DNA from 2 places in the Butyricimonas sp. genome. Region 2 is predicted to be linked to the other one. Evidence: riboswitches for the same ligand, from Rfam matches in the RefSeq annotation. Region 2 holds a riboswitch; the other holds the start of a gene.
The links. A riboswitch is a leader RNA that binds a small molecule or an ion and turns the genes downstream of it on or off. The one in region 2 is predicted to bind cobalamin.
Positions count from the first base shown of each region.

Region 1: linked by a shared signal. The riboswitch ahead of QVC79_RS05710 (DUF5074 domain-containing protein) and the one ahead of QVC79_RS06115 (TonB-dependent receptor) in region 2 are both predicted to bind cobalamin.

Region 1 covers NZ_JAHZBP010000003.1:165,024-169,463, reverse strand. Annotated here, with positions in the region: gene QVC79_RS05715 (TonB-dependent receptor plug domain-containing protein) at 1-1,336, opposite strand, end outside; gene QVC79_RS05710 (DUF5074 domain-containing protein) at 1,347-2,501, opposite strand; cobalamin riboswitch at 2,589-2,791, opposite strand; gene QVC79_RS05705 (hypothetical protein) at 2,958-3,644, opposite strand; gene QVC79_RS05700 (hypothetical protein) at 3,915-4,440, shown strand, end outside.
Region 2 covers NZ_JAHZBP010000003.1:268,224-272,663, forward strand. Annotated here, with positions in the region: gene QVC79_RS06110 (TonB-dependent receptor) at 1-1,277, opposite strand, end outside; cobalamin riboswitch at 1,334-1,542, opposite strand; cobalamin riboswitch at 1,587-1,788, shown strand; gene QVC79_RS06115 (TonB-dependent receptor) at 1,896-4,253, shown strand.

The sequences.
Region 1 (4,440 bases), 100 kb from region 2:
CCACATTCCCTTTCACCTGCAACTCCTTCTCCCACAAGTTGAACACCATCCCCGCCGACCACGTGGACACCCCCCGGCTATCATTCTGTTCGAACATATACTGCCCGTTCAACATCATCCACCTCACCGGAGACCACAACGCAGAAACCTGCCAAGAAAGCACGTCCCGGTTATGCCGGAACGACGGTTCCACTTCCGGGATATCATAATCCACGTCTCCCAACGTGTACTTCGAAGAATCAACATCTATATAACTACTCACCCGAATCAAATCATGCGAATAAGTCAAGCTTGTCCCTAACACAAGATTCTCTCTTGGGGTAAACGTGTAATCAGCAATCCCTTGCCACGTGTGCGATTGATTCTTATTTCCTTCGGGATCGAACAATCCCCCCGCATACCATTTATCATACTCCTGCCGGTAATACAGCCATGCCGCTTTCATATGCAAAGCATGTAGTCCCCGGGTAAAATCCAATCCCGAGTACGCTCGCACGTTCACTTCCCGCTGTTGCTCGTGTGACTGGTTTACCACCCCAAGCGCGGGTGGCAACATTCGTTTCCCTTCTTGATACCATGCAACTGCCGTCAACCGAGTATAAGGAGACAAACGAAAATATCCCTCCTGCATCGCGGCCCATTGCGTGTAATCGGCATCTTGCCGCTTCTCTCGGAAAGGCTCGTTCGTCAAAATCTTATTCAGATAAGTATAATTATTATCAGAATGTTGATAATACAAGCGAGTCTTAAAACTCGATTTCATCCCGCCAGCGTTCACCTGCGCACCTGTCGTGTAAGTCCCGTAAGAACCGTATTCTCCCAACGCCTTCCCGCTCACGCCCGCGTTCCAATCCGGATCGGTAAAGAGGTTCACGCTTCCCCCGATAGCCCCCGTCCCGTTCTTCACGTGACTGCTCCCGTAATACAAGTTGACATTATCCGTGAAGAACACCGGTATCTGTGAAAAATCGAACGTTCCCGACATCGGTGGGGTAATATTAATCCCGTTCCAGTTCACCCGGGTCTGCGAGGGACTGGCCCCCCGGAAGGATGCCGTTGACAAGGCTCCCATTCCCAGACTTTTAACGTAAATAGCCGTGTAATCCGTCAACAATTCCGCTAGCGAACGGGTTTTATTCGCCCGCATAATCTCCGGGTCAATGCGACTCACCTTCGCCCCCGCGTTCGCCTCGTTAGCATGGCGAACACGCTGACTGACCACCTGCACCGTGTCAATCACCCCGTACATCGCCACGGGGTCCTTCTTCTGGGCCTCAACCCTCATCCCGCCCAAGGCGAAACAAGCACACAATCCTATCGCTATCCTTTTAAGCATTATTCGCCATTTAACGTTGATTTTCAGGAAAATAAACTTGTCCGGGATAAATCCCGACCTTATGACTGCTCTTCGTCCCATCTTTCAGGTAATGCCGAACATACCCCCTTTGCGCCGTGTAATCCAAACAATCACATAAATAAATATCCCCCTCCGGACTAACAGCAAAACCGTACATCATTCCGACTTTCTGCAAGTCATAATAACGACTGAATTCTCCCGTTTCCACGTTCATCCGGAATACACTCTGCTGTTCCTTCACCCCCTCCTTATTTTCTTCGGCCGAACGAGTTTTCACGCTGAAATAAATCCAAGTCCCCGTGGGATCAATATCCGTGCGGTTATAATTGATATAACCGATAATTTCACCCGGCGTCTGGGAATTCGGGTCCCCGAAAGGCAAAGTATATGATTTCACCACCTTCTCCCGCTTGGGGTCCACACATTTCAACGTGATACCTGTTACCTGTCCGCCTTCCTGCTCGTTCATCAACCCCCAAATCATGCCCTCCTTATCCACGAGCAACTGACAAGTTTTCGTGTACTCCTCATTATATATATCCTTGACAACCCGAGCCTGTTCCTTCTTGATATTATCAGCATCAAACACGTACAAGCCTCCCTGCGTTATTCCGAACACTTTATTATCTACCACAGTCAGATACTCTACGGCCCGGGGAATAGAAATATACTCCAATGGTCCCCCGTAAGGAGCAACCGTCCGAATACGTACTAATTGCCGGTTGAGATCGGAAACGACTGCCTCCGTGGAGGAAATCGACACCACTTGCCGGGGATACCCCGCCTGCGTGTAAAGAATTGTCCCCACAGATTTAAAGGTTACCGGATCAACAATCTCTATCTTTTTCGAGTTATTCATCGCCACGAAATACTTCCCGTTTATCAGCGTGATCGACTGTGCCACATCCCCCATAGGGCGATGGTTCACATCCTGAAAAGCATCGGCCACGACATTACCGTCCTTGTATATCACCGAAATCGTTCCGGTATTCGAGTTAAGTTTTCCCTCGTTCAGCACAAGGGCCTCGATATCCCCTTCGCCCATCATTCCCCTAGGATAAGGCACTCCCGGCTTATCACACGACACAAGCGTTATTCCTAGCCATATAATAGCAAAAATATAAAATAACCTCTTCACAAACATAAATCCCTTTTAATCAAAAAAAGATTTGGCGTATCCAGTCGACAATTATTAAACTATCGGTGTCCACGTTCTTCCTTCCCTTGAACGTTAAACATATATTGATTGGCAGGTCTTCTGACTTACCCCATCCTCGGACGTCCTTCCCATTTCAAATTGAAACAGTGGAGAGAGTAGTGTCCGTGGACTTTAGTGGAGCTTACAGCAGCGGGTCTGTTCAGGATTCGCACCTGATTCCCTTTTCACCACACGCCTGAAACAGGGTGTGACACCAAAATCATCGCAAAAGTATATAAAAAACTAATACGATTTTAATTTAAAAAACATCATTTAGATTATTCACAATATTTATTGTTTTCCAACAAATAGATTATCGGCCAAATAACGTGATATATAGAGTCATAAGGATTTGTTTTTATAAACAAACTCTTATGACATCTGTTATCTTCCATCACTCATTTACGATTCAGCCTCCCACAAGCACACCGAATCAGAAACATCCTTCCCGTCGGCATTTTTAGCAAAAGCATAAATGACAAGGCCTCCCCCGGCTATTTTTTCTGAAAAGTTCACGCTTTTTTCTATCGTCTCTCCCCGAAGTCCCAACTCCTCGACACGACAAATATATTTCGTTTTACAAAGAAGTACGGCATAAATCTTATCATCCAGAAAGCAATCAACGGACTCGATTTCTTCTTTCTCGTGAGTGAAAAAGATTCTCCGATTCTCCATATCAACCTCGGCACGAACCTCCGGAATCACCAACGAACCTGCGGCCACGCGCAATTTCTCGTAGTTGATCACCCCGTTAAATTCCTTGACTGCCTTCTTACGGCTATTGAAAGGTTTTTCCGGATTTGCTTTCTCCACGGTTACCGCATCCATCACGTTCGCGCTGGTAAATCCCCGAAAACCTTTCGGGTAACCGTTCCCTCCGGGAAATCCCAACTGGACGGCATCTCTCATCCATATTTTCCGTTCCGTTATCGTCCCGAAAGCCGCGGACTGTCGTTTTTGCGGCTCCTGGCTCGGTTTACGCGAGATGCTTGCCCCCCGGCAATAATTTTTCCCGTTTGGTCCCCCGTAAGTGATTACGTTACCGAACTTACCCCGAATCTTTCCAAGTGGATTTACAAATTCCGCCATATCCTGTTATTTTTATGTTTCTCGCCAACAAAGATACACAAATAAACCAATGTAGTCACACTTTCAAACTAAATAAATAAATTATTACATGTATTATTCATGAGATATAAGTGATCACTTTCGTGTAAAGCGCTATTAGAACGCTATTAAACCCCTATTAAATCGCTATATATAATAGCGTTTTAAAAGAGTTTTATTTGCGTATTAAAAATATTCTATCTACTTTTGCTCATGAATTAATACACGAGTGATTATCAAATAATTATTATCATGGAAAACACATTATCTATTCCAGTAGCTCTCTTGGCACAAGGCTCTATCCGGATCGACGGGATAACCTATTACCGACACGGCAATAAAGTTCGGGCCTGCAAATCACGACGGAGCCCTAAAAAAACAAGAACCGAGGGGGAAGAGGAATCCTCCAGCCGTTTCACGGAAGCCCGTAAAATGTGGAGAATCTATCGTCGTGCCATCGGGGATTTACCGATATGGAAACTCATGGCCAAGGAGATGGGAATAAATAAAAGCGATTCCTTATTCCATTCTCAAAACGGGGGATGTTTTCGCCCGGGAGAAGGGGTATGGGCTTTCCCGACATTCCGATTCTCGACAGGCACGCTGGATGCACCGGTGATCACGGGTGTCACAAGGGAAGGATGGTCCGTGACCCTAAACTGGGAAAATGACATTGACTGCCCGAAAGCGAGCGTGTCAGATCAAGTGTATGTGGGATATTTTTACGGGACCTTACCCCGCGCCCCGCAAATGATCACGTGTTTTAACTCGTTCCGGG
Region 2 (4,440 bases):
CCTGCGGAGATTTTGTTGTATGAGCCGAGTTTAAACACGCCTTTCAGGTTCCCGTTGTAGTATTTTTGGCGTTTCGTCAATTCCTCGTCCCCCACGCGGAAGGTCGTGTCTTTTTTACTGACCTGTGCCACGGTGTACAGTTTGTTGTATTCGTAGTTGTCCATGTAGAGGTCCAGCGCGATGTAATCGGTGGAGTTTAGCTGGTAGCGTCCGCCCACGCCGATGTTGTAGTCCATGTAGGTTAGGTCATAGGTGTAGCCCCCGTCATCTTTTTTCTCCTGCACGGGACGGTTTACTTCCCGGTCAAAATACCCCCCTTGGGCGTACAGGCTTAGGCTTTTCACCGGGGCGTAGGTGAAGCGTTGATTGACAATGTTGGAATGGAACTTGCTGGAAGCTTCTCTTCTCGTGAGTATGGCTGTGTCCCCGTCAATCTCGTAAGGGCTTAATTGCCAGCCTCCCATCTGTCTCCTTTGGTAGGAGGTGGAAGAGGTGAATTTACCAAAGTGTAGGTCTACGCTGGCATTTTGCGAGAAGCTGGATTCTCCCCCGAAACGGGTCTTGGATTGCACGCTGATCGGGTCTTTCGGTTGTTCCGTGATGATGTTGATTACCCCGGCAATAGCGTCGGAACCATAGAGTGCGGATGCCGCTCCTTTCAGTATTTCGATACGCTTGACCCGGCTCATGTCAATACGGGAGAGGTCGGTGTTGTTGGACACGTCCCCGGCCACTTTTTTGCCGTCGACAAGGATGAGGATGTATTTGTTGCTCATGCCGTTCAGCGTGAAGTAGGAACCCATGACGGTGGGACGTATGTTGAATGAAGGATTCAGTAACAGGAGGGCATCTTCGAAGGAGTTCACGCCCGCACTTTTCAAGTCAGTACCGCTGATGACCTCGATGGGTACGGGAGAATCTTTCAAACGGCGGTGTGTTCCCGTTCCCGTGACGACAACTTGATTCAGGTTTACCGGGGTGGCCGTGAGCCGGAATAGAATGTCGTTTTTGTTGCTGTTGACTTTTATCGAGGCAACTTCGTAGCCTGAATAGCTTGCCCGTAGCGTGTACGTGCCATCCGGAATATTTTCCAGAATGAACTCCCCTTTGTTGTTGGTGGCAATCCCTATGCTTGTTCCGACCAGACGAACGTTTGCACCGATGAGGGCTTTTCCACTCTTTGCATCTGTGACTTTTCCTTTTAATGTGATCTCTGCAAACGAGGTACTTACCAAGGCTAACATGAATATCATGCCTAGCATTACAATTCTCTTCATTAGATGATGATGTTTTAAATGTTTATAATAGTATTCCTGACCCCGAGAATACGCTATTACCTATGTTTGTCTTGGCAGGTCTCCTGACTACGCCTAAGAAAAATACCTTCCCATCCGTGTGGACAGTGGTGTAAGAATCTTTCTTTGAATCTCCTTATCCGGAGAAACGGGCATCACAGTAGCGGGCACTGTTCCGGATTCTAACCGGCTTCCCTCTTGTGTGTTAATTGGGCATCAACACATCACCTAAGACGAGACAAATGTATATAATTTTTTATAAAAGGTTGTTGCCGGATGAAAAAAATGTATTACTTTCGCACCAAGTTTTGGTGCGGAACCTTCGGTCATGGAGGTAACGCTTAATAGGGAACCCGGTGTGAATCCGGGACTGTACCCGCAGCTGTAAGTTCCTTTACAAGGGATTTTGTACTTCAAATGTCACTGGTTATAAACTGGGAAGGCAACAAAATCCGGAACAAGTCAGAAGACCTGCCGAACAAGATAAACCATAGCTTTCGGGAAAAAAAGCGAGAGGGAAAAAGACGGATTTTACCTTAGACTCATGTTGCCCAAAAGACTATGTTAATAATGCTTTATTCATTATTAATATATAGTTGTATGAAAAAAGTTGTTGTATTAGCATTGTTGCTGTTTGTGTGTGTCGGTTCGCTTCTCGCTCAAGAGAACGACAAGCGAAAGAAAAAGAGTATCACGGATTCTTTATTCCGTATCGATCAGGTGGATGTGATGCAGAAAAAGAAGAGGATTGATTTGTTGGGATTGGATGTGCCTTTACGTTTCGTTCCGATAACGGTGAGCAAGTTGTCTAGTCAGATGCTTGACCGGAAAGGGATTGTCGATCTGATGGATGCCGTTAAGTTTTTGCCGGGGATTGTAGCGAAAGACAAGCAATACGGGCAATTCCAACAGTTTTCCATTCGCGGACAGGGGAGTGCGGTTGTTATGATTGACGGGATTCGCGATGAGCGGACGTTGAAGAATAACGTACCTTACGGGGATTTGGCTGCCGTGGAGTCTATCGAGTTATTGAAGGGTCCCGCTGCTATTTTGGCCGGACATTCGGCTATGGGTGGCGTGTTGAATATCGTGCGCAAGAAAGCATCTCCCGATTTCTCGGCCAACGCTCGTATCAGTTATGGTAGCTGGGATGAGAGACGAGCTACTCTTGGTTTCGGGGGAAAACTTGTGGGACCTCTCGAATATCGTGCCAATATCAATTATTCAACGGGTGACGGATGGCGTGAGGTGAATGCAAATCGTTTTTCCGTGTATGGTGTTTTGGGAGCTGATTTAGGAAAGTGGGGACGTATTGATGTGACCGGTAGTTATGCCGATGATGATTACACGACCGAGATCGGGGCTGCACCCGTTATGCCCGGTGATATGTTCTACGTGGACGGAGACAAACCGTACGCGCTGAAGGGGGATCGTCACCCGGAGGCGGATTACCGCGAGGTTTATAATGACTTTGCCAATAATTACATGAAACGGAAAGTATGGGATATGTCTGTGTCATACGTTTACCAGATCACGGATTGGATGAAGTTGAAAGAACGTTTTTCCTATTTCCACAGTGATTTGGATTATCATTGTATTGAGGGGCTTTCTTACCGCACTTCCAAAGACCCGATATACAAATGGTATTATAAAAAGTCAGAGACCGAGAAGATTTATGTTGACTTGGATACGGTTCAACGGGGAAATGCTGCCCGTCAGAACCCGTTGAATTTTAACCCGGACCATAAAAACGTGAATAACACGATCGAGTTGACCGGGAAGTTCGAGACAGGTTCCGTGTTGCATAACTACACGTTGGGATGGACGTACAATTGTTTTGATTTCGCCCAGTATAACGGTTATGGAGATGACGATTTGTGGGGGCCCGGTTTGGATGCACTTTTGCCTGTGCGGGATCCGCATATCGTGCAGGGGTGGTGGGACACGAAAGTTTCAGCCGTTTCCCTGCGCACGGAGAGAACGCATGGAATTTATTTGCATGACGTGATCGAATTTAATGATAAGTGGAAAATGATGGCATCCGGGCGTGTGGATTTGTATAGCCGGAAAACATCAAGTGCCACGATTGATGACGGGAAACAGAAATATGAAACGAAGAACAGGAAAGAATGGAAAGAGGTGGAGACCTCGGCATTCACGTATCGAGTGGGTGTCGTGTATTTTCCCATGCCTGAATTGTCATTCTACGGTTCTATTTCTTCTTATTTCAATCCTGTAACCACGACATATAGTCCTACCGTGATGTATTTGGACCGCAAGGGTAACGAGTTCAATCCTGACGAGGATGGGGGCGAAGTGTTCAAGCCGGAAAAGGGGTATTCCACGGAAGTCGGTGTACGTTACACCTTGAACGAGATGGTGGATATAAACGCAAGCGTGTTTTATATTCGTAAGTATAATATCGTGAAGAGTCTGGGAGACACGACGGTATTGGTGGATGGCGTGGCCACGGAGAAGAGTATCCGGGGACAAGTCGGAAGAGCCGACTCGCGAGGTTTTGACATTGAGGTGGTTGTTCGTCCGTTACCGACTTTACAAGTTACGGGAGGTCTCGGTTGGTCGGACTATCGTTTGCGGGAAATTGCCGAGAGCGGACGTTTCTCTAAATATAAGGAACAGAATAAAAATGTTCGTGCCACGGGAGTTCCTCGTACGACATTTTACGCTTATGCCGATTACACGATACCACGCGGGGTGTTAAAGAATTTGTCATTCCATTTAAGTGGGAATTTCAAGGATAAGGTGTTCCGGAATATAGATAACCGGTTGTACGATCCGGCCTTGTGGTTGATGGATGCGGGTATTTTCTACACGATCAAGAATCACGTAACACTGGCATTGAACATTAACAACTTGTTTGACAAGGAATATTTTGAGCGGACCACGATCATGGCAAAGCCCCGGAATTATCAGGCATCGGTTTCCTATACTTTTTAATTAAAGAAAGGGAATTTGAAAGAAGTCAAGGATAGGGGTGTCGAAAAAGTCATTTTTAAATAACTACCCCCACTAACTCCCCCTTACACAGGGGGAGTTAGTGGGGGTAGTTTGTAGATACTGGATAAGACTTTTGGGACAGCCCTTTTTTGTTATTGGCTAACGTAAATATATTCAGCTTGTCAGC